DNA from 4 places in the Shewanella sp. 1311 genome. Region 1 is predicted to be linked to each of the others. Evidence: predicted binding sites of a transcription regulator. Region 1 holds the regulator's gene; each other region holds the start of a gene.
What was found. Region 1 encodes sigma-54, which starts transcription at its own class of promoters, with help from an activator protein. Its sites were predicted from a motif close to GTTGGCACGNNNNTNGNNT; they were not measured.

Region 1 (4,890 bases):
CGGAAGAAGTGGCGTATATCGGTGATGACATTGTCGATCTGCCAGTGATGAATGTCGTCGGTTTAGCAGTCAGCGTAGCCGATGGTCATCCCTATGTTCGTCAGCACGCCCACTTTGTGACTACGCTCAATGGCGGCCACGGTGCCTTGCGTGAACTCACAGATCTATTGCTACTCAGTCAAAATAAATTCACTTCGGCCCATGGAATGAGTATATGAGTCGTGTGACACTCGCGATTATCGCTTTTTTTGGAACGGCATTAGTGCTTTATTGGCAAGTGCAGAACAAACACAGCGGTGATACCGATAACAGAGTAAAAGATCAAAATACCCCAGATTTCATCGTTGAAGATCTGCGCAGTGTTGAGTTCAATGAACAAGGGTTAGTCAATAGCCGTGTGACGGCGAAACACATGGAACATTATGATTCAACGAATCAAACTTACTTTACTCAACCTGTTTATCTTGTTTATCCAGACCAAGGTAAAGCACAATGGCAACTCAGAGCAGATCAGGGCAAGCTAAACAAGGAAACGGGCAAGGTTGTATTAGAAAACAATGTTATTATTGATGCCATTAGCCCAGAAGAACCGATCCAGACCTTGTCCACCAGTTATCTGGAACTCGATCTCAATACGATGATAATGACCTCTGACCGCACCATTTACGTCACAGGGAAAGATTTTAATATTCAAGGCCAAGGCCTTTATGCCGACCTCAACGCGCAAGAAGTGCAATTGACCAGTCAGGTAGTAGGAACATATGAAGCAAAATAACGTATTACTTGCCAGCCTAATGCTAATAATGAGCATGAGCGCCTTTGCTAAAGTCGACGACCTGAAACAGGAAGTCAAAATCAAGGCTGTGAGCCAAACGGCAGATATCAAGAACAACCAGATCATCTTCTTTGGTCCGGTTGAAGTCACCCAAGGTTCGATTAAAATCCATGCAGATCAACTGCGTGCATTTTCTGCCGAAGGTGAAAATAGCAAAATTTTAGTGGCCACTGGCAACCCTGCGACGTACAGCCAAGTATTAGACGATGGCCGTCCAGCCTCGGCGAGCGCGAAAGAAATTCGTTACGATATGGCGAGCCGCACCCTGACACTTAAAGGTTTAGCCTCGTTAGATCAAGCGGGCAGCCAAGTGACGGGTAATTTAATCCGCTACAACATCATCCAGCAAAAATTGATTGCCGAGAGTACCGGCAGTGGCGACGATCGCGTGATCACTATCATTCAGCCAGAAAGCTATCAAGATGATGCCAAACCAGACGCGCCAGCAGATAAACCTGTGAAAAAGCAGGACTCTAAATGACCCAAATCACCCTAAGAGCACAAAATCTGGCGAAGAGTTACAAGAGTCGCCAAGTGGTTAAAGACGTCAGTCTGACGGTAAAAACCGGTCAGGTCGTTGGCCTACTCGGCCCGAACGGCGCGGGTAAAACCACCACCTTTTACATGGTCGTTGGTCTGGTTAAAAGCGATAAAGGCCACATCTTTATCGACGATGATGATTTAACCGCAGATCCTATGCACCTGCGCGCCCGCAAAGGCATAGGTTACTTGCCACAGGAAGCCAGTATCTTCCGTAAACTGACCGTCCATGACAACATCATGGCCGTGCTTCAAACGCGTAAAGAACTAAAAAAAGAGCAAAGGGAAGAAGAGCTAGAGCATCTGCTTGAAGAGTTCCACATCACCCACATCCGTGACAGCCAAGGCATGTCATTGTCGGGCGGTGAACGTCGCCGTGTCGAAATTGCGCGGGCGTTAGCAGCAAATCCTAAGTTCATTTTGCTAGATGAACCCTTTGCTGGTGTCGATCCGATTTCGGTTATCGACATTAAAAAGATTATCGAACAGCTCAAAAGTCGTGGCCTTGGCGTGTTGATCACAGACCACAATGTCCGTGAGACATTAGATGTGTGTGAACATGCCTATATCGTGAGTCACGGAAACTTGATTGCCGAAGGAACACCCGCAGAGATCTTAGACAATCAGCAAGTTAGGGCTGTGTACTTAGGTGAACAATTCAGGCTATAGTTAATCAAGCGGAGCCAATGCAGGCAATTTATGCCACCATTGGACTCCACTCAAGATGATAACAAGCGACCTCATCCAACAATAATAACGTAGGGATCAGCGGTAACATGAAAGCGTCACTCCAGCTCAAACTGGGTCAACAGTTAACCATGACGCCACAATTACAACAGGCCATCCGTCTGTTGCAACTGTCGTCATTAGAACTGCAGCAAGAGATCCAGCAAGCCTTAGATTCTAATCCCCTTCTCGAGCTGGAAGAGGATCAATTCGACGCCACTAAAGACCCTGTAAACCAAACGCTATCCGATACGGATTTCAGTGAATCTAGCACCCTGCCGCCAGAAAAAGACAGCTCCACCATAGACACGGCAGAGTCCTTAACCAAAGAATCCATGCCCGACGAACTCCCCATGGACACCACTTGGGATGAAGTGTTCACCGCCTCTCCCAATTCTGGCCCCGGCGGCAGTCGTGAAGACGATATGCCCTTCCAAGGTGAGACCAGTGAAGGCTTGTATGAACACTTAGAATGGCAAAAAAACCTCACACCGTTTTCTGAAACCGATTTAGCCATTGCCACCGCCATTATTGATGCCATCGACGATCAAGGCTATCTCACCCAAAGCACTGACGAAATCCTCGAAGCCATGGGCAATTCTGAGGTTGAGCTCGACGAAGTCGAAGCTGTACTCAAGCGCATTCAACATTTTGATCCCATTGGTGTTGCCGCCCGCGATTTAAGCGAGTGCCTGTTGATCCAACTGTCGCATTTCGCCGCTGACACGCCCAACCTAGAAAACGCCCGCATGCTGATCAAAGATCATTTAGATCTGATCGCCGCCCGCGATTTTAGATTGTTGATGCGTAAGACTAAATTAAAAGAGGATGAGTTAAGAGACGGCATCGCGCTTATCCAAACCCTCAATCCCCGCCCAGGTTTATTGATTACGCCCAACGATGACGAATACGTCATCCCAGATGTGTCAGTGTCGAAGAAAAATGGCCGTTGGGTGGTTGAGCTTAATCCTGACTGCATGCCAAAAATCAATGTAAATCAACATTATGCTTCGATGGCGCGCAGCACTAAAAGCCAAGCCGATAGCCAATTTATTCGTGGTCATCTGCAAGAGGCTAAATGGTTTATCAAGAGTTTAGAGAGCCGTAATGATACCCTGTTGAAGGTGGCGAACTGTATCGTCCAATATCAGCAAGGTTTCTTTGAATACGGTGAAGAAGCCATGAAACCTATGGTGCTGAACGATATTGCCGAAGCGGTAGAAATGCATGAGTCGACCATCTCAAGGGTGACGACACAGAAATACATGCATACCCCTAAGGGACTTTTTGAACTAAAATACTTCTTCTCTAGCCACGTCGGTACTGACGATGGTGGGGAATGCTCATCCACAGCAATCAGAGCCTTCATTAAGAAACTGGTTGCAGCGGAAAACCAGAAAAAACCATTAAGCGACAGTAAGATGGCACAACTTCTGGCAGAACAAGGGATCAACGTAGCCCGCAGAACCATTGCGAAGTACCGAGAGGCTATGCTCATTCCGCCTTCTAATCAGCGTAAAAGTTTATAACCTACAGTGGATATCGGAGGACGTTTCTATGCAAATAAACCTGAGTGGACACCATGTCGAAATTACCGAATCGTTACGTGCATATGTAGAAGAAAAGTTTTCAAAACTTGAACGCCATTTCGAACAGATCAATAATGTGCACGTTGTGCTCAATGTCGAGAAAATGCAACAGATTGCCGAAGCGAGAATAAATCTTATCGGTGGTGAAGTTTTTGCTACTTCAGAGCATGCTGACATGTATGCCGCTATAGACGCCCTGATTGACAAGCTTGATCGTCAGGTTATTAAACACAAAGAGAAGTTAACAAAACACTAATAATGGAACTTTGTACCATACTGCGGCCGGAGTGCACTACCTGCGCCACTCCGGGCAGCAAGAAAAAGGTACTGGAACTCATCAGCGACTTAGTCGCTGCCCAGTACCCGACCCTCTCATCTCAAGAGATATTCGAAAGCCTAGTGGCGCGCGAAAAGATGGGGAGCACAGGTATAGGTAACGGCATCGCCATTCCACATGGTCGACTAGCCGATATAGATCAGCCCATTGCCATACTCATTAAGTGTGAAGAGCCGATAGCATTCGATGCTATCGATAAGCAACCTGTTGATATTTTATTTGCACTACTGGTGCCTGCAGACCAATGTCAGCAGCACTTAAGTACCTTGTCTTGCATGGCCGAAAAGCTGAGCGACAAGCAAATATTAAAGCAATTACGCAAGACGCATGATGAAACGGAACTCTATCAGGTAATCACTGGATGAAACTGGTCATAGTGTCGGGCCGCTCAGGCTCAGGCAAATCTGTCGCCCTAAGGGTACTCGAAGATCTCGGCTATTATTGTGTCGATAACCTTCCCTTGCCCTTAATCGGCACTTTGCTTGAGCAACTCAAAGGCAGTAACGATCTCGTCGCCATTAGTGTCGACGTGCGTAACATGCCTGAGCAGGACAAGGTCTTAGTAAAGCAACTCGCGAGCCTGCCTCCTGATACTGAGTTAACCAGCTTCTTCCTCAATTCCAGCGATAAAATTCTGCTCAAGCGTTACAGCGAAACCCGCCGTTTGCACCCTTTGTCGAAGAGCCAAGTCTCTTTGCAAGAAGCGATAAAACTGGAAGGGAAGCTGCTCGAGCCTATGTCAAAACTGGTCGATCACTACATAGATACGTCGAACCTGAATATCTATGATTTAAGCGACCAAGTCAGACAAATTCTGCTCGGCAGCGTTGATAAAGAGTTAGTGATTAACTTCGAGTCCTTTG
Region 2 (4,890 bases), 1.5 Mb from region 1:
TATAAAGCGTGGTTAAATTTTTCGCTTCAAATTTAAGGGCATAGCGATACACCTGTTCGGCCCGGTTCTCATCCCCTTTATGCCGGTAAATGATGGCGAGCGTATTGAGTGAGGGCACAAACTGACCGACGTTTAAACCCGCTTTGATAAGGGCATAGGCTCTGTCTAAATCGCCATTCACTAAAGACTCTGCCGCCATATTGTTGTAAAACATGCTGATTAAGGTCTGCTTATTCACTCGGGTCTTACCATATCCTCGTAGGGCGCGCTCAGGCATAAAGTCCACTAAGATTGCCGAAGATGACACATAGACTGAATGCAAATTCTCGGGCGGAAGTAAGCGTAAGTTCACATGACCATTGATTAAATAGAAATCACCTTGCTTGTCCCATACGGGTTCAATGGCGATATCTTGATACTCAGCGCCCACATTCAATATGTCCGCCAGCGCAGAAGTCATTACCACTAAGGACATGCAATTCCCCGCCCTTTGGGCGTAGGTTTCACGGGCAATTTGGGTCAGGTTATCTTGATAGCGAAAATCAATTTTAGCGCTATTGGTTTGACTGGCATTGATATAACTGGCTAACCATTCGTTGGCTAACATGGCGTTATTGTGGGAAAAAGTGTATTTGTCATAGCTACGCTTTACGTCTGTCACCACCTCTGGCGGCAAATAAAAAATATCCGCAACTGAAGGAATATCGGCGACAGGGGAAAACAGTGAATCGGCAAGTAGCGACTCAAGATCAGATGGATCAGGCTCGATGGTCGTCGAGCTACAGGCAAACAACTGACTGAGTGCAGCGCCCATGATGGCACTCAGGTATACGGCTCGGAATAGTTTCGACATATGTCCTCCCACACCATTAGCTCCTATTTGAGCTTATTACAAATGGCGAAAAAGACGACATAAAATGGTTACAAAAAATGACAATCGCTATCGTTCAAAAATAATGGCAAGTGATTTAGCAAGTTAGTTACTGCGAAGGTCGATCAACCTCTATGTATAGCTCGCGCTGCTGGTAATGATATGGCCGATAGTTATGTTCCCCACAGGTGAAATAGCGATAGGGCTTTATCACAGTAATACAACCTAAGGGTAAAGCCTGCAGAATTTGGATCTGCTGCTGGCGACGCAGCGACTCCTGCCACTCAAAATCCTTGAGCACTTGATCACGCACAGCAAAGGCATCGACAGGCTCACTCGAGCGGTTAACTATGATTTCCCCTGCTAAGGCAGATACTGATATCAAGCCAGCAATAACGATAAGGCTGAGTCGCGTAAATTGACCGACAGCTGTGGCATGTAAGCTCATAGTTCACCCCTCTGTTGATGCAGTAAATACTGTAGGTAAATAGTGTAGGTAAATCATGCTGTAAGGTAATGCACGGCAGCCTGCTTAAGCCCCACTCTAAACCGCCTTGAGCTTAACCCATGACCAAGCCCCATAAAAAAGCAGAGCCTAAGCTCTGCTTTACTATCCCTCGATCCACGCTAGGCATCAAGTTGAATCACAATTAATTCGCCAGTTTACTTAGCCAGCATTTTTAACCGTAACAAACTCTGGATAGGCATCGATACCGCAATCAGACGCATCCATACCATTGTATTCTTCTTCCTCTGTCACACGGATCCCCATGGTTTTCTTAATCACATACCAAACCACAAAGGATGAACAGAATACCCAAGTAAAGATGAAGGCAGCACCGGTCAACTGCCCAGTAATAGTCGCATCAGCGTTGGATAATGGCACACACATTAGACCAAGGAAGCCAGCCACGCCGTGTACTGAAATAGCGCCCACTGGATCGTCGATCTTAATGCGATCTAAGCCCACAATCGAGAACACCACCACGCCGCCCGCAACTAAACCAACCACACCCGCCATTAACAGTGAAGGTGAAAGAGGATCTGCCGTAATCGCCACTAAACCCGCCAAAATACCGTTGAGTATCATGGTTAAATCCGCTTTACCCCAAATCATCTTACACACGATAAGCGCAGAGATAGCACCGAACGCCGCCGCAGTATTGGTATTAACAAACACTTTTGCCACTGAGCTCGCATTCGCCGCATCCGACACCATTAATTGCGAGCCACCGTTGAAGCCAAACCAGCCCATCCACAGAATAAACATACCTAAGGTTGCCATCGGCAAGTTAGAGCCAGGAATAGGATTCACTTGACCGTTAGGGCCATATTTACCCTTACGTGCACCGAGCAATAATACACCCGCAATCGCCGCCGTCGCACCTGTCATGTGCACAATACCGCTACCCGCAAAGTCCACAAAGCCCAGTTTAGAGATAAAACCTTGGCCCCAAGTCCAATACCCTTCTACTGGATAGATAACCGCTGTCATCACCACAGAGAAGAACAGGAAAGCCCATAACTTCATCCGTTCCGCCACAGCGCCAGAGACAATTGACATCGCCGTTGCCACAAACACCACTTGGAAGAAGAAGTCAGATTCTAATGCATGGCTCGCATCTGATGATTGAGAACCGATTAAGGTACCAATCGATGGCAACCACCCCCCTTCAGTGTTATCCACATACATGATGTTGTAGCCAACCAGCAGATACATCACACAGGCAATCGCGTACAACACCACGTTCTTCGTTAAAATTTCAGTGGTGTTTTTAGAGCGAACTAAACCCGCTTCTAACATGGCGAATCCCGCCGCCATCCACATAACTAACGCACCAGAAATCAAAAAGTAAAAGGTGTCGAGTGCAAAGCGTAGTTCAGTGACTGTGCCGCCTAATTTTGTTAATTCTTCCATTGTCAGCCCCTTATAGCGCTTCTGTATCGAGTTCACCCGTACGGATACGGATAGCTTGTTCTAAGTCGACGACGAAGATCTTACCGTCGCCAATTTTCCCCGTATGGGCCGCAGTGGTAATGGCCTCAATCAACATGTCGAGATTTTCAGCCTTAGTGGCAATTTCTAGTTTTACTTTTGGCAAAAAATCCACCTGATACTCGGCGCCACGATACAGCTCTGTGTGCCCTTTTTGACGGCCAAAACCTTTAACTTCGGTCACCGTCATGCCTTCAATACCTATTCCGGCGATAGCTTCACGGACATCATCCAACTTAAATGGCTTGATGATAGCGCTGACTAGTTTCATCCTGACCTCCAAAAAAACGCGATTGTTATTAACTTGTATCAAAGGTAATTCAATCATTAGGCCAACAATTTAACTTACTGATTATTTTAAACTTTAACTAAAAAAGGTTATTTTTAAAGGTTAAAAATGCACCATAATCGAGCAAAAACAAGTGCAACGCACTCTTTTAGTGAGCAGTTTAAGTGCAGCAGCTATTCGACCTTAGGCCTATTGGTAACAAGGTGAAATTGGGGTCTACTGGGGGAAGCGTAAATCGAGATGAAACCTGAGCATCACAGCACAAGCTCTTAGACAAAAGCGAAGATCATCACTAAGACAATCATCAAGCGCAGAAGGAAGGCCCGATGTTAAAACCCGAAGAATGTGTTCTCGTTATCGTCGATGTGCAGGGAAAACTTGCACAAATCATGGATAACAGTGACAAGCTGCACCAACAACTACAGACCTTAATCCAAGGTGCACAATTATTTGAAATACCCATACTGTGGTTAGAACAGCTACCCGATAAACTCGGAGCAACCAGTCCAGGGCTTCAAACCTTGCTGGAGAAAACCGGCTCCCCTATTGCCAAGCAACATTTTAGCGGCTGGCACTGTGAAGAGTTTGCGCAGGCACTCACTAAGACGGATCGCAAACACGTCATACTGGCGGGCATTGAAACCCATGTGTGTGTTTATCAAACCTGTTGTGACCTTATAGAACAGCAATATTCGGTGCATCTCGTCGCAGATGGCGTCTCGTCACGCAGTGCCGATAATAAACAACTGGGTATTCAGATGATGACGGCCAGAGGCGCCTTATTAACTAACGTGGAATCGCTATTATTTGAATTACAACATCAAGCCCAAGGCGAGCGCTTTAGGGCATTATTAAAACTGATAAAATAGTCTTAAATTCATTTAGAGTAAAATAATAAAGGTCACATTAACTTGTGACCTTTATATTAAAAAATCGTTACGAAAATTAAATTAGAAACGACCAGTCAAACCTAAACCAATAAATACACCATCAGCATCTGAATCTAATTCTCTAGCTAACTCAAAGTTTGCAGAGAAGCTATCAGACAGACGTAACCAATAAGCGGTTTTCAATACGAAAGTATCATCATGACCATCATCGGTATAGCCTAAACCAACAGACCATGACTTAGTCACATACCAATCAGCACCTAAATTGAATGTGTCGTCAGAATCTTGATGTGTCCAGTTTGCGCTCAAATCAACACCAGTGGTTGATTGCAGTGCAATAAAGCTACGCACTTTTAAACCGTATGACTCTTCGATGCTATCGCTGCCATCGTTATAGAAAGCAGATACTGCAGAGCTATCGTTGAAGTAATAACCGACTTCTGCACCGTAAGTGTTCCAGTCAAAACTGCCGATTTCAGAACGTTGATAGTTAGCAGCAATAAACCATTTAGAAGCAAATACATAAGTGCCATCAACACCAATAGTATCTAAATCTGATTCATCATAATTGCTGTAATTAACGCCAACATTAGACGTTTGAGCTAAAAATCCATTAAGCGCATAAGGACCTTTAGTTTGGTCAACTGGGCTAATGTAGTAACGATAATTCGCGTTCCACAGACCATCGCTGAACTCTTCAGAATTTGCGCTATATTTTAGGCCTGCTTCATGCTGATATGGATTATCTTGTGCAGCAGCGGCATTAACACTTACGAAACCTAATAATATTGCTAGCGCGGTAATTTTTTTCATCAAAGTATTCCCTTATATGATTATAAGCTAG
Region 3 (4,890 bases), 1.4 Mb from region 1:
GTACTGCTCGCCATTGCACTGTTTTACAAGGGTATTTATTCTCGCGCCCCTTAGATGCCGCGGCGTTTGAGGCCAAGTATATTCTGCCACTACTAACCCAAACTCAGCTCCCAGTGTGAGAGGTCTCGAACTATTTCAATAGCATAGTGATTTCGTCTGGTGAGGAATATTTTCTTGCTTTACACTGAGCAATAGACAAATATCAGCCCCTTTTTCTGTCGCTGTGCTTTTAGTGCCGCAGAACGGTTTATTCACTCATGCTTAAGTTGGTCACTCAGCAATGAAAATAGGTATTTTATCCCAATTCCCCCAGTTGTATTCGACACAACGTTTAGTGGAGGCTTGTCAAAGCCGCGGACATGAAGCGGTTGTGATCAATACACTGAACTGCTACATGAATATTAATTCCATTAAGCCTAGCATTCATTACGAAGGCACTGAATTAGTTGGCTTTGATGCCATCATTCCGCGTATTCATGCCAGCGTGACTTTTTATGGTTGTGCCGTTGTTCGTCAGTTCGAAATGATGGGCGTGTATGCGGCGAATGATTCAATCTCTATTGCGCGTTCTCGGGACAAATTGCGGGCGCTGCAATTGCTCTCCCGTAAAGGGATTGGCATGCCAGTGACAGGCTTTGCCAATAAGCCGAATGACATCCCCGATCTCATCAATATGGTGGGCGGCGCTCCGTTAGTCATTAAGTTACTCGAAGGTACTCAAGGGATTGGCGTGGTATTAGCCGAGACGAAAACGGCTGCTGAGAGCGTGATAGAAGCATTCTTGGGGCTGAAAGCGAATATCTTAGTGCAGGAATACATTAAAGAATCCAATGGCAGTGATATTCGTTGTTTTGTTGTCGGTGACAAGGTCATCGCCTCTATGAAGCGCCAAGGACCCGAGGGTGATTTTCGCTCCAATCTGCATTTGGGCGGCTGTGGTGAGGTGGTTAAAATCACTGCTGTGGAACGTAAGATGGCGATTGCGGCGGTGAAAGCGATGGGATTGGTGGTCGCTGGGGTGGATATTTTACGCTCTAACCGTGGCCCTTTGATCCTTGAGGTGAATTCGGCGCCCGGTATTGAAGGGATTGAACAAACCACTGGGATTTCGGTGACTGAGCCCATTGTTGAATATATCGAGAAAATGGTCGCAGCCCGTAAAACCAACAGACCCATCATTGCCTAATGGATGATTGTGATAAGACAACGCCACCGTTTAAGGTGGCGTTTTTTTATGCTTAGGGCTTAGATGTTAGGCCTTAGGCCTTAGACGTAAGACCCTAAATGTTAGACCTTAGAGATCAAAGCTGTAGGAATAGCCGAGTACCAGTTTGGCATCATCATCGGTGAGGTCGGTATCAGAAACCATAAACGACACTGTGCCCATGCTGGTATCTGCGCTGAGTGTGACGTTATAGTCGGCATAGTTATCTTCACCAAACCAAGATTGCACAACATCACCGCTTGAGTAGCCATAGTGCACTGATAAGCTGAGTTTTTCAGTGAGAGGCACAGAGACAGTCGCGGCAAGATAGCTAAGATCTTTATTATCTAACGGATCGGCGGCGACATCGTCACCGGCATTGATGACATGGGAGTAACCCAGTTCAAGCCACTTCCAAGTCACTGCAGCATGGAGTTCACCAAAATCAATGCTGCCAGGAGCGTCTGGATAGGCGTAGTAGAGGTAGCCAAAGTCGTAGCTGATGTCTTCGGTAATACTGCCACCATAACCCGCGTAGAGATCCAGCTCGTAGCTCGTATCGTCACCAAAATCTACATTCGATGCCCAAGTGCCAGCATAGAAGCCAGAATCATGGCTGTAGTCAATCCCACCTTGGATTGCGACCGCATCTTTAGTTTGGGTCGCGCCGCGCCATAGGTAATTAGAGGTACCACCAATGTTGCCTGATACGGCTGCAAAGGCATTGCCAGCCAGTAACATTCCCGTCGATAAGGCCAAAACGCTGTACAGTGATTTCTTCATGCTCATCCCCTCGATTGACTTATTTATCGATTCACCAGTGGCACACTTAAGTAAGCAGTGGTCATTAGTGCATCTTGGTTTTTTTCTAAGAAGGGATTTGCTAATCACATGCCACTATTACAATTCTATGTAAAACAAGATATTAGAATATCAAGTGTTAATAAAATGTTTTTATTTGCCAGTTTATGGGGCAGAGGCGCACTCTTGTTGTGCAAAAAATATTCAGCGTTTCACTGGGATAGGGCAAAAAAAACGCCTCACAATGGAGGCGTTGTTTTGAATTTTCTAGCTTAGTTTACGCTGTCGCGTAGGGTCTTACCCGCTTTAAACTTAGGTACAGTCGCTTCAGCGATTTGAATTTCTTTACCTGTTTGTGGGTTACGGCCGGTGCGAGCTGCACGAGTCGCAGTTTCAAACGAACCGAAGCCTACGATGGAGATTTTGTCACCATTTTTCATTGATTCGGTAATGGCTGCTTCAAAAGACTTCAATGCGCGTGCGGCTTCTACTTTCGTTAGATCGGCATTTTCTGCAATTTTGGCGATAAGTTCAGTTTTGTTCATTTTTATTGTCTCTTCTTTCCGTAGATTTATTTGAAATAAGCGTGCCTAACATGCCATAAGGTTTAGCGCTTGGAAAGCCTTTTGCGTCTAAGGTGCCGCAGGATGTTCGGTAAAGCGCAGAATATTTGCTCAGTTCGTGACTTAAGTTTTATTCTGGTTTTATTCTTCTAACAGTTGATAGAGTAATTTTTTAACCAATTTGGGTTCAAAGGGTTTGTCACATAAGGCATTCACACCCGCTTGGGACACATTGCTGAGGTGGGTATCGTTGGCTTCGGAAGACACCATCAAGATGGGAATATGCGATTGTTGGCTTTCATTGCGGATATATTGAGTCAGCGCAAGGCCATCTACGCTTGGCATATTGTAGTCAGTGATCACTAAGTCAAACATATTGTTTTTCATCAACGCTATGGCCTGTGCACCATCTTCGGCCTCGGTAATCAGTTTCATCCCTAAGTTACCGATAGTGCGTTTAATAACGTTTCTTGCCATGCGGCTATCATCGACCACTAATACGCGCACATCCTGCACATCGAAATTACTGAGGTCGAGTTCATCGTGGCTGAGCAGATCGATTGTGGCATTTAAGGCTGTGGCTAAATGCTCGGCACTGAAGGGCTTAGGCAGGATAGCGACCACACCCGATTGGCGGAATATCTCAAGTTGCTCACGGCGACACTCGCTCGAGACCAGCATAAATTGAATATCTTTGCAGTCAGCGCTAGCCCTTAAGTAGCCTAAGAGATCGATGGCGGTGCCATCATCAAAATGCATGGCGCTGGCGATAAGATCGGGTTTGTGGCGAGCAATAATATCTTTAGCCGCTTCAATGTTTTCTGCGGTTTGAATGCTGAGAATGCCTTCCTGTTGTAAGCGTTGAATAATAATTCGACGCTGGATATCTGAAGGTTCTACCAAAAGAATGGAAAGTTCGCTGGGCGATAAATGGCTCATAGTCTACTTCAAGTTAAGAGTCGCAAGTATTTTATTGGGTCGCTAAACTACGCTATTAGTAACAGCTTAGCAACAAATGTCCATTACTGCGTTTGACGGGTCAAATAATGACTCGTGACCTTAGAAAATGCGATCCAATATTGCAGGAGTAAAATGACAATAATGCTTATCGTCAGCGGCAACATAGGAATATTGTGACCAGAAACAATCACTTTTACATCTTCAGGGGTTATACGATAGGCAATAATCGCTGTAATGCCTAGGGCGGAAAATCCTAAGGTTTGCATGCCGATATAAATCTTCAATACTAAGCTCGACCACGGCGTGCGCATCATTATGCCAACGAGCACGGGGAGTACGCCTAGGGTGAAGACATCAAAGGATTGCGTTGTCACAGCCCGTAAAAGTGCGGCAATGCTGAAGAGGCAATATAAAGAGATCAGTAGCATAAGACGTTTAGGCATAGATGTATGTGTAGACAGGTAGCTAAGAAGATGAGCAAGTGTAGGAAATGCCCTAATCCGAGTCCAGCATAACCTTAATATCGTGTAGAATATGCCTTTTTGCGAAAGGCTCTAATAGGTGAAGTTTATGACAGAAGTTGAGTTTTGGGGTTTAGTCACGCGAACGGAAGCGGCGCAATCACAGGAGTCTTTGACTCAAGCACTGAAGCAGAAACTCGCCGAACTGAGTAATGAAGAGTTAAAAGCCTTCGATAAAATCTTTGGTCAGCAGATGCGCCGGAGCTATTTGTGGTCGGTGTGGGGGGCGGCTTACATTATTACTGGCTGTGATTCTGAATATGCTTTTGCCGAATTCAGGTGTTTTTTGATTTCACTCGGCAAAGAAATCTACGATGGTGTAGTCAATCAGCCTGATACTTTAGCGCGTTTAGCCGCTTGGCCTGAGCGAGATGCCTATGCTTATCCTTTTGTGGATGAGTACGATCTTATTGCTGGGCAATTATACGAAGATAGAACCGGTGATGAGTTGCCCTTTATGCCATCGGGCAAGGCGACGCCCGTAGGGAAAAAATTTAGCACTAAGTCCAAGGATTTAAAGCAACAATACCCTGAGCTCAGCGCCCGTTTTCCATTTTAATCTTGGTCATCGCTTATTAGCGTAAGCAGGCATTGGTTGTGACATCGAAGGTCATGCCGTATTTAGGGCAGATGTCATTCATAAACTCATGTTCTTGCACGGTTAATTGCTGAGTAAAATCTTGCTTAAGCTGCTCAGTCATTTGGTTTTCAGCCGCATGTTGCGTCTTAGCCAATTTGCTAAAATGAGCGTTAACCGCCTGTTGTTGGCTGATGGTCAATGGCGCCGCATGGCTTGAAAGACTTATGCAAGTTCCGATCGTTAGCAGGGCTAGTAAAGCAA
Region 4 (4,890 bases), 2.4 Mb from region 1:
TACATAGTCATTGAGGTAACGTTATTGTATGTCTTAGGGTCTAGAGGATCGAATGCAGCAGGGTCAAGGGTACTTTCCTTAGCATTTAGATTCATTTGTAAACTGACATTTTCAGTTTTTATTGGGCTACCTGCAGTATCAGGGATTTGCACTGGTTTAGCTGTAGTCAAACTTACCGATGTCGAGTTACCATCTTTATCCACAGGGAACGTCTGCAAAAAATTACCAGCAGAATCAACCATGTAGTTATTTGAATCGACTTTAAATGCCCCTGCACGAGTAAACGAATGGTCAAGACTGCCGATCTCAGAGGCAGTGACAAAGAAGCCACCGCCTTTAATTGCCATATCAAGGGAGTTACTTGTCAGCTGTAAGCTGCCTTGATGGAATTGCTGGGCGACCTGACTCGTTGCGACACCACCACCGACAGCTGTCTTGGAATTTGAAAAAATAGAATTAGCGTAAACATCCGCAAATTCAGCACGCGATTCTTTAAAGCCAATGGTATTCGCATTCGCAATGTTGTTCGCCGTGGTGTTTAAATCTTTCTGTGCGGCAGAAATGCCACTCAATGCAATGTTAAACGACATAATTCACCTCTACTTTTGACTCAATTCAATTGCGGACAACAAACGCCCAATTCGGATTCTACAAAATTATTTTGTATAAACTTAAGTTTCAGACACAGCTAACACGTCGGTTAACTTGATCCCCATACCGCCTCTCAAGTTAAGAATGGCGCCGGTACTGGCCGTCCCTAAAGAAACGCTACTCACATGAGCATAGGTTGAAACGGGCAGCTCTTGGGATTTCCCATCCACTAAACCACTCGCCTTAATCGTATAGTTACCTGCGACCACTGGCAGGCCATTCTTATCTAAACCATCCCAGTTCACATCGACGTTACCACCATCGCTACCATCGACTTTAAAGGTTGTGACAACTTGGCCCTTCTCATCTTCGATACGCACAGTAATCTCTGGAATTTTATCAGGGGTACTGACCACACCTTTCATCGTTGGGCTTTCTGCTGAAATATTGCCTGTATCGGTTGGGATCAATACCTTACGACCAACGAGTCCCGATGCCTGCAGTGCTTGGCTCGACGTCATGACACTGTTTAAGTTAACAATTTCATCATTTAACTTGCCGATACCATCAACCGTCGAAAATGATGCCATCTGCGCAATCATTTGATCGTTGTCAACAGGCTTAAAAGGGTCCTGCATCGATAACTGTTGGCTTAATAACGAGAAAAAATCATCTTGGGTTAACTGTTGGCTTTTCGCTTCCGGTACAATCGAATCTTTTGGCAGACGTATGCCATCAAGAAACGGATTGCCCGTTGAGCTGGTTGATGAATTGGTCGTAACAGCATTTGACTGACTCTTATTTTGAGCCGTCTGCGCCGATGCTTGGTTAATTTGATTAATGAGGCTCACAGCTTACCTCCTAAGTAACACATGTTATTTACCCATCCCAAGTGTTTGTTGCAGCATAGACTTAGCTGCTTCAGCGACCTGAACATTCATTTGATATGAGCGCGAAGCAGAAATCATATCTGCCATTTCTTCCATGACATTAACATTCGGTTTATAAATAAAGCCGTCCGCATCCGCCATTGGATGATCGGGCGAGTATTCTTTTAGTAGTGGTCGATCACTTTCAACAATACCTTTTACCGCAACACCTTGAGAGGCTTGTTGCTGACTTTGGGCTTTGGCCATTTCAGCTTCAAAAATAGGATGACGGGAACGATAGGTCTTATCTACGCTACTCGAGACGGAATCAGCGTTAGCTATATTACTCGCAGTGGTGTTCAACCTGACCGATTGAGCCGACATTCCTGAGCCAGCAACATCAAATATGCTAAATAAACTCATGATTAATCCCCTCTCAGCGCTTTCTTCATGCCACTAAACTTACTGTCTAAAAAACCAAGCGACATTTGATATTCAAGGGCATTTTGCATAAATGCCGATTGTTCCTGTTGGATATCAACAGTATTACCATCACCAGTATCGGGTTGATTTGGCACGCGGAACTTAACAAATTGACCAGTCAACTCAGCAAGACCAAAATGCTTGTCTGTCTCTTGCATTTCAAGACTATTACGCTGCTGTTGTTGGCCACGGGCGGCCTGCATTGCCGCAGAAAAATCTACATCACGGGCTTTATAATGTGGCGTATCGGCGTTAGCGATATTGCTCGAAATGACTTCAGCTCGCTGCGCTCTAATACCGAGAGTGTACTGATGCACACCCAGTGCATTATCAAAATTGATCGCCATAAAATTGCCTCCTCGTGTCACTCACGGAAATAAAGCAATTCATGTGCCAACATAGGAGAATAATGAGAATAACAATAGGGATGAGCAAGTGATGGGTAAAAAATTACCGACAAATGTCGGTAATTTTCTTTAAAGCAGCAGACTTAAGTCTTTTTCTGGTAATAAATCCCAGGGTTACAACGGACCATGTCAAACTCATCCGTTAAACCAGCAATAGATTCTGATGCACCGAGAAATAAAATCCCTTTTGGATTAAGAGCGGCAGCGAATTGCCGCAAAATTTTTGCCTTTGCCTCAGGCGCAAAATAAATCAGCACATTGCGGCAAAAAATAATGTCGAACTTACCAAGTAAGCTATAACTTTCAAGCAGATTATGTGCCCTAAAGTTCACCAAACGCTTAACATTATCCTTTAACTTCATATTGCCTGAAGGCAAAGCATCAAAAAACTGACGCTTACGCTCCTCGGATAAACCGCGCGCTAATGCCAAGCTATCGTACTCAGCATTTTTGCAACGTTCCAACATGGAAGGCGACAAATCCGTGGCTTGAATTGACGCACTACCCGCAAGCGCACCAGGCTTCTTCTGTTGATACTCAAGAATCGTCATCGCCAATGAATAGGGTTCTTGCCCGGACGAACACGCTGCCGACCAAATCTTAAGTGGACGACCTAAACGACTGTACTCAGGTAACAAAACGTTATGCAATAACTCAAATGGATAACGATCACGGAACCAAAGGGTTTCATTGGTCGTCATAGCATCGATCACTTCAGCCCGAAGCGCACGTTCCGTAGGCTTCATCGAATGCTTAACCACATCGGATAAGGATGGCAGGTTATATTTCCCCATCAGAGGAGCAAGACGACTGCGCACCAGATATTGCTTATTTTCACCCAGTACGATGCCGCTGTGTTGCTCTAAGAACAACCTAAATTGATTATATTCAGCTTCAGCGAGTGATTTATTTGGCACATTCACATCCTAAATCCTATAGCAAGCACCAAAATCAGTGCGAAACCATCATGTTATAAAGTCGAGATTATAGCGTAAAGCGTATCTAGGTACTAACTACTGCACTTACAAACTTAAGTGTTTATTCACGGCAGCAGCCAGTTCGTCGGGATTAAACTTAGCGATAAAGTCATTGGCCCCCACTTTTTGAACCATTGCCTGATTGAATACACCACTTAACGATGTGTGCAGTACCACTTTAATATGCTTGAGCTTAGGATCATCTCGGATCTCAGCGGTCAGGGTATAACCATCCATTTCAGGCATCTCAATGTCTGAGATAATGAGAGGGATTTCATCGGCAACATTGTCCATTTCTTTGGCGATTTCTTTAAGCTTATCTAATGCTTCTCGACCATCTTTTGCGGTATCAATTTGTAAGTTCAATGACTCGAGTGAACGAATAATTTGCTTACGCGCCACGGCAGAATCATCGATAACCATAATATGGTAATGCTGGGTTCTGTCGAGGGTCAGCTTTTCATTGGCTTCTTCACTGATGGCAGTTTTAACCGGTGAAATCTCATCTAAGATTTTTTCTACGTCGAGAATTTCAACCAATTCACCTTCTATCTCAGTTACTGCCGTCAGATAAGAATAACGACCAGCACCTTGAGGCGGAGGCATAATCGCTTCCCAATTCATGTTTATAATCCGCTCAACAGAACTGACCAAGAAACCTTGAACGCTGCGGTTATATTCAGAAATAATGATGAAACAGTTTTCAGTACTCGCTAAAGGTCTACCACCTGTTGCCGCACTCAGATCAATAACTGAAATAGTCGTACCGCGAATATGCGCGACACCTTTAACATAAGGATTAAGTTTAGGCAAAGTTGTCAGTGGCGGGCACTGCAGTACTTCTTTCACCTTAAACACGTTAATCCCAAACCGTTGACGACCGTTTAATTTAAAAAGCAGCAATTCTAAACGGTTTTGGCCAACGAGCTGGGTTCGTTTGTTGACTGAATCAAGAATACTCGACATAACTCTGCCTTGTTGTTCTGTTTATGTACGGCCCTATGACTCGTTTGAGTATAGGCATATTAATTGCTTACGTCTTATCTATCGATAAACATAGTCGAAACTGAGTCAATCTTCTGACAGTAATGCAAATTATTATTACAGTGGTCAGCTTCGAACTTGATAAAAGTATAGGTGCATTCTGGCGTTACAAGCTAGTCTCTTCATTATGAAAGTAAATTTAGTCTGTTTTTTTAGTGTTTTCGCCCTCTTCATGCCCGTTTTTGCGAGTGCAGAGCCTATTGTTCCCACCGTATCGGCCATCTCAGAATTAGCTAAAGCGCTTATTTCAGAAAAGATATCCGTGCCAGCGAATGCCAAAGTCGATATTTCGCCGCAAATAGTTGACGCAAGAATGCTGCCGTCACAATGTTCGTCGCCAATTCAGGTTGAATTGGCTAGTGACAGGGAAATTAGCCGTAATAACACCCTAAAAGTCAGCTGCAATACGCAAGAGCTCGCTTACCCTTGGCAGATTTATATGTCGGTTAGAGTGGATATTTTATTCCCCGTTGTTGTCACAACTGAAACCTTAGCGCCTGGCGAACTCATCTCCCCTAG

Region 2: the regulator sigma-54 is predicted to act here: its motif matches at 3,186-3,204, upstream of AC5YB3_RS08450 (P-II family nitrogen regulator).
Region 3: the regulator sigma-54 is predicted to act here: its motif matches at 2,085-2,103, upstream of AC5YB3_RS09025 (TorF family putative porin).
Region 4: the regulator sigma-54 is predicted to act here: its motif matches at 2,323-2,341, upstream of flgB (flagellar basal body rod protein FlgB).

The regions. Positions count from the first base shown of each region.
Region 1 covers NZ_CM181686.1:3,391,547-3,396,436, reverse strand. The annotation lists gene kdsC (3-deoxy-manno-octulosonate-8-phosphatase KdsC) at 1-218, shown strand, start outside; gene lptC (LPS export ABC transporter periplasmic protein LptC) at 215-775, shown strand; gene lptA (lipopolysaccharide transport periplasmic protein LptA) at 762-1,316, shown strand; gene lptB (LPS export ABC transporter ATP-binding protein) at 1,313-2,044, shown strand; gene AC5YB3_RS15190 (RNA polymerase factor sigma-54) at 2,152-3,630, shown strand; gene hpf (ribosome hibernation promoting factor) at 3,659-3,946, shown strand; gene ptsN (PTS IIA-like nitrogen regulatory protein PtsN) at 3,949-4,392, shown strand; gene rapZ (RNase adapter RapZ) at 4,389-4,890, shown strand, end outside.
Region 2 covers NZ_CM181686.1:1,858,848-1,863,737, forward strand. The annotation lists gene AC5YB3_RS08435 (tetratricopeptide repeat protein) at 1-853, opposite strand, end outside; gene AC5YB3_RS08440 (hypothetical protein) at 981-1,319, opposite strand; gene AC5YB3_RS08445 (ammonium transporter) at 1,539-2,789, opposite strand; gene AC5YB3_RS08450 (P-II family nitrogen regulator) at 2,800-3,138, opposite strand; gene AC5YB3_RS08455 (hydrolase) at 3,483-4,025, shown strand; gene AC5YB3_RS08460 (putative porin) at 4,107-4,859, opposite strand.
Region 3 covers NZ_CM181686.1:1,991,930-1,996,819, reverse strand. The annotation lists gene AC5YB3_RS09035 (putative bifunctional diguanylate cyclase/phosphodiesterase) at 1-119, shown strand, start outside; gene rimK (30S ribosomal protein S6--L-glutamate ligase) at 281-1,186, shown strand; gene AC5YB3_RS09025 (TorF family putative porin) at 1,295-1,987, opposite strand; gene AC5YB3_RS09020 (HU family DNA-binding protein) at 2,278-2,550, opposite strand; gene AC5YB3_RS09015 (response regulator) at 2,710-3,507, opposite strand; gene AC5YB3_RS09010 (hypothetical protein) at 3,591-3,971, opposite strand; gene AC5YB3_RS09005 (DUF4240 domain-containing protein) at 4,099-4,608, shown strand; gene AC5YB3_RS09000 (hypothetical protein) at 4,625-4,890, opposite strand, start outside.
Region 4 covers NZ_CM181686.1:988,265-993,154, forward strand. The annotation lists gene flgE (flagellar hook protein FlgE) at 1-590, opposite strand, end outside; gene flgD (flagellar hook assembly protein FlgD) at 672-1,442, opposite strand; gene flgC (flagellar basal body rod protein FlgC) at 1,467-1,883, opposite strand; gene flgB (flagellar basal body rod protein FlgB) at 1,886-2,290, opposite strand; gene AC5YB3_RS04460 (CheR family methyltransferase) at 2,434-3,273, opposite strand; gene AC5YB3_RS04465 (chemotaxis protein CheV) at 3,373-4,293, opposite strand; gene flgA (flagellar basal body P-ring formation chaperone FlgA) at 4,499-4,890, shown strand, end outside.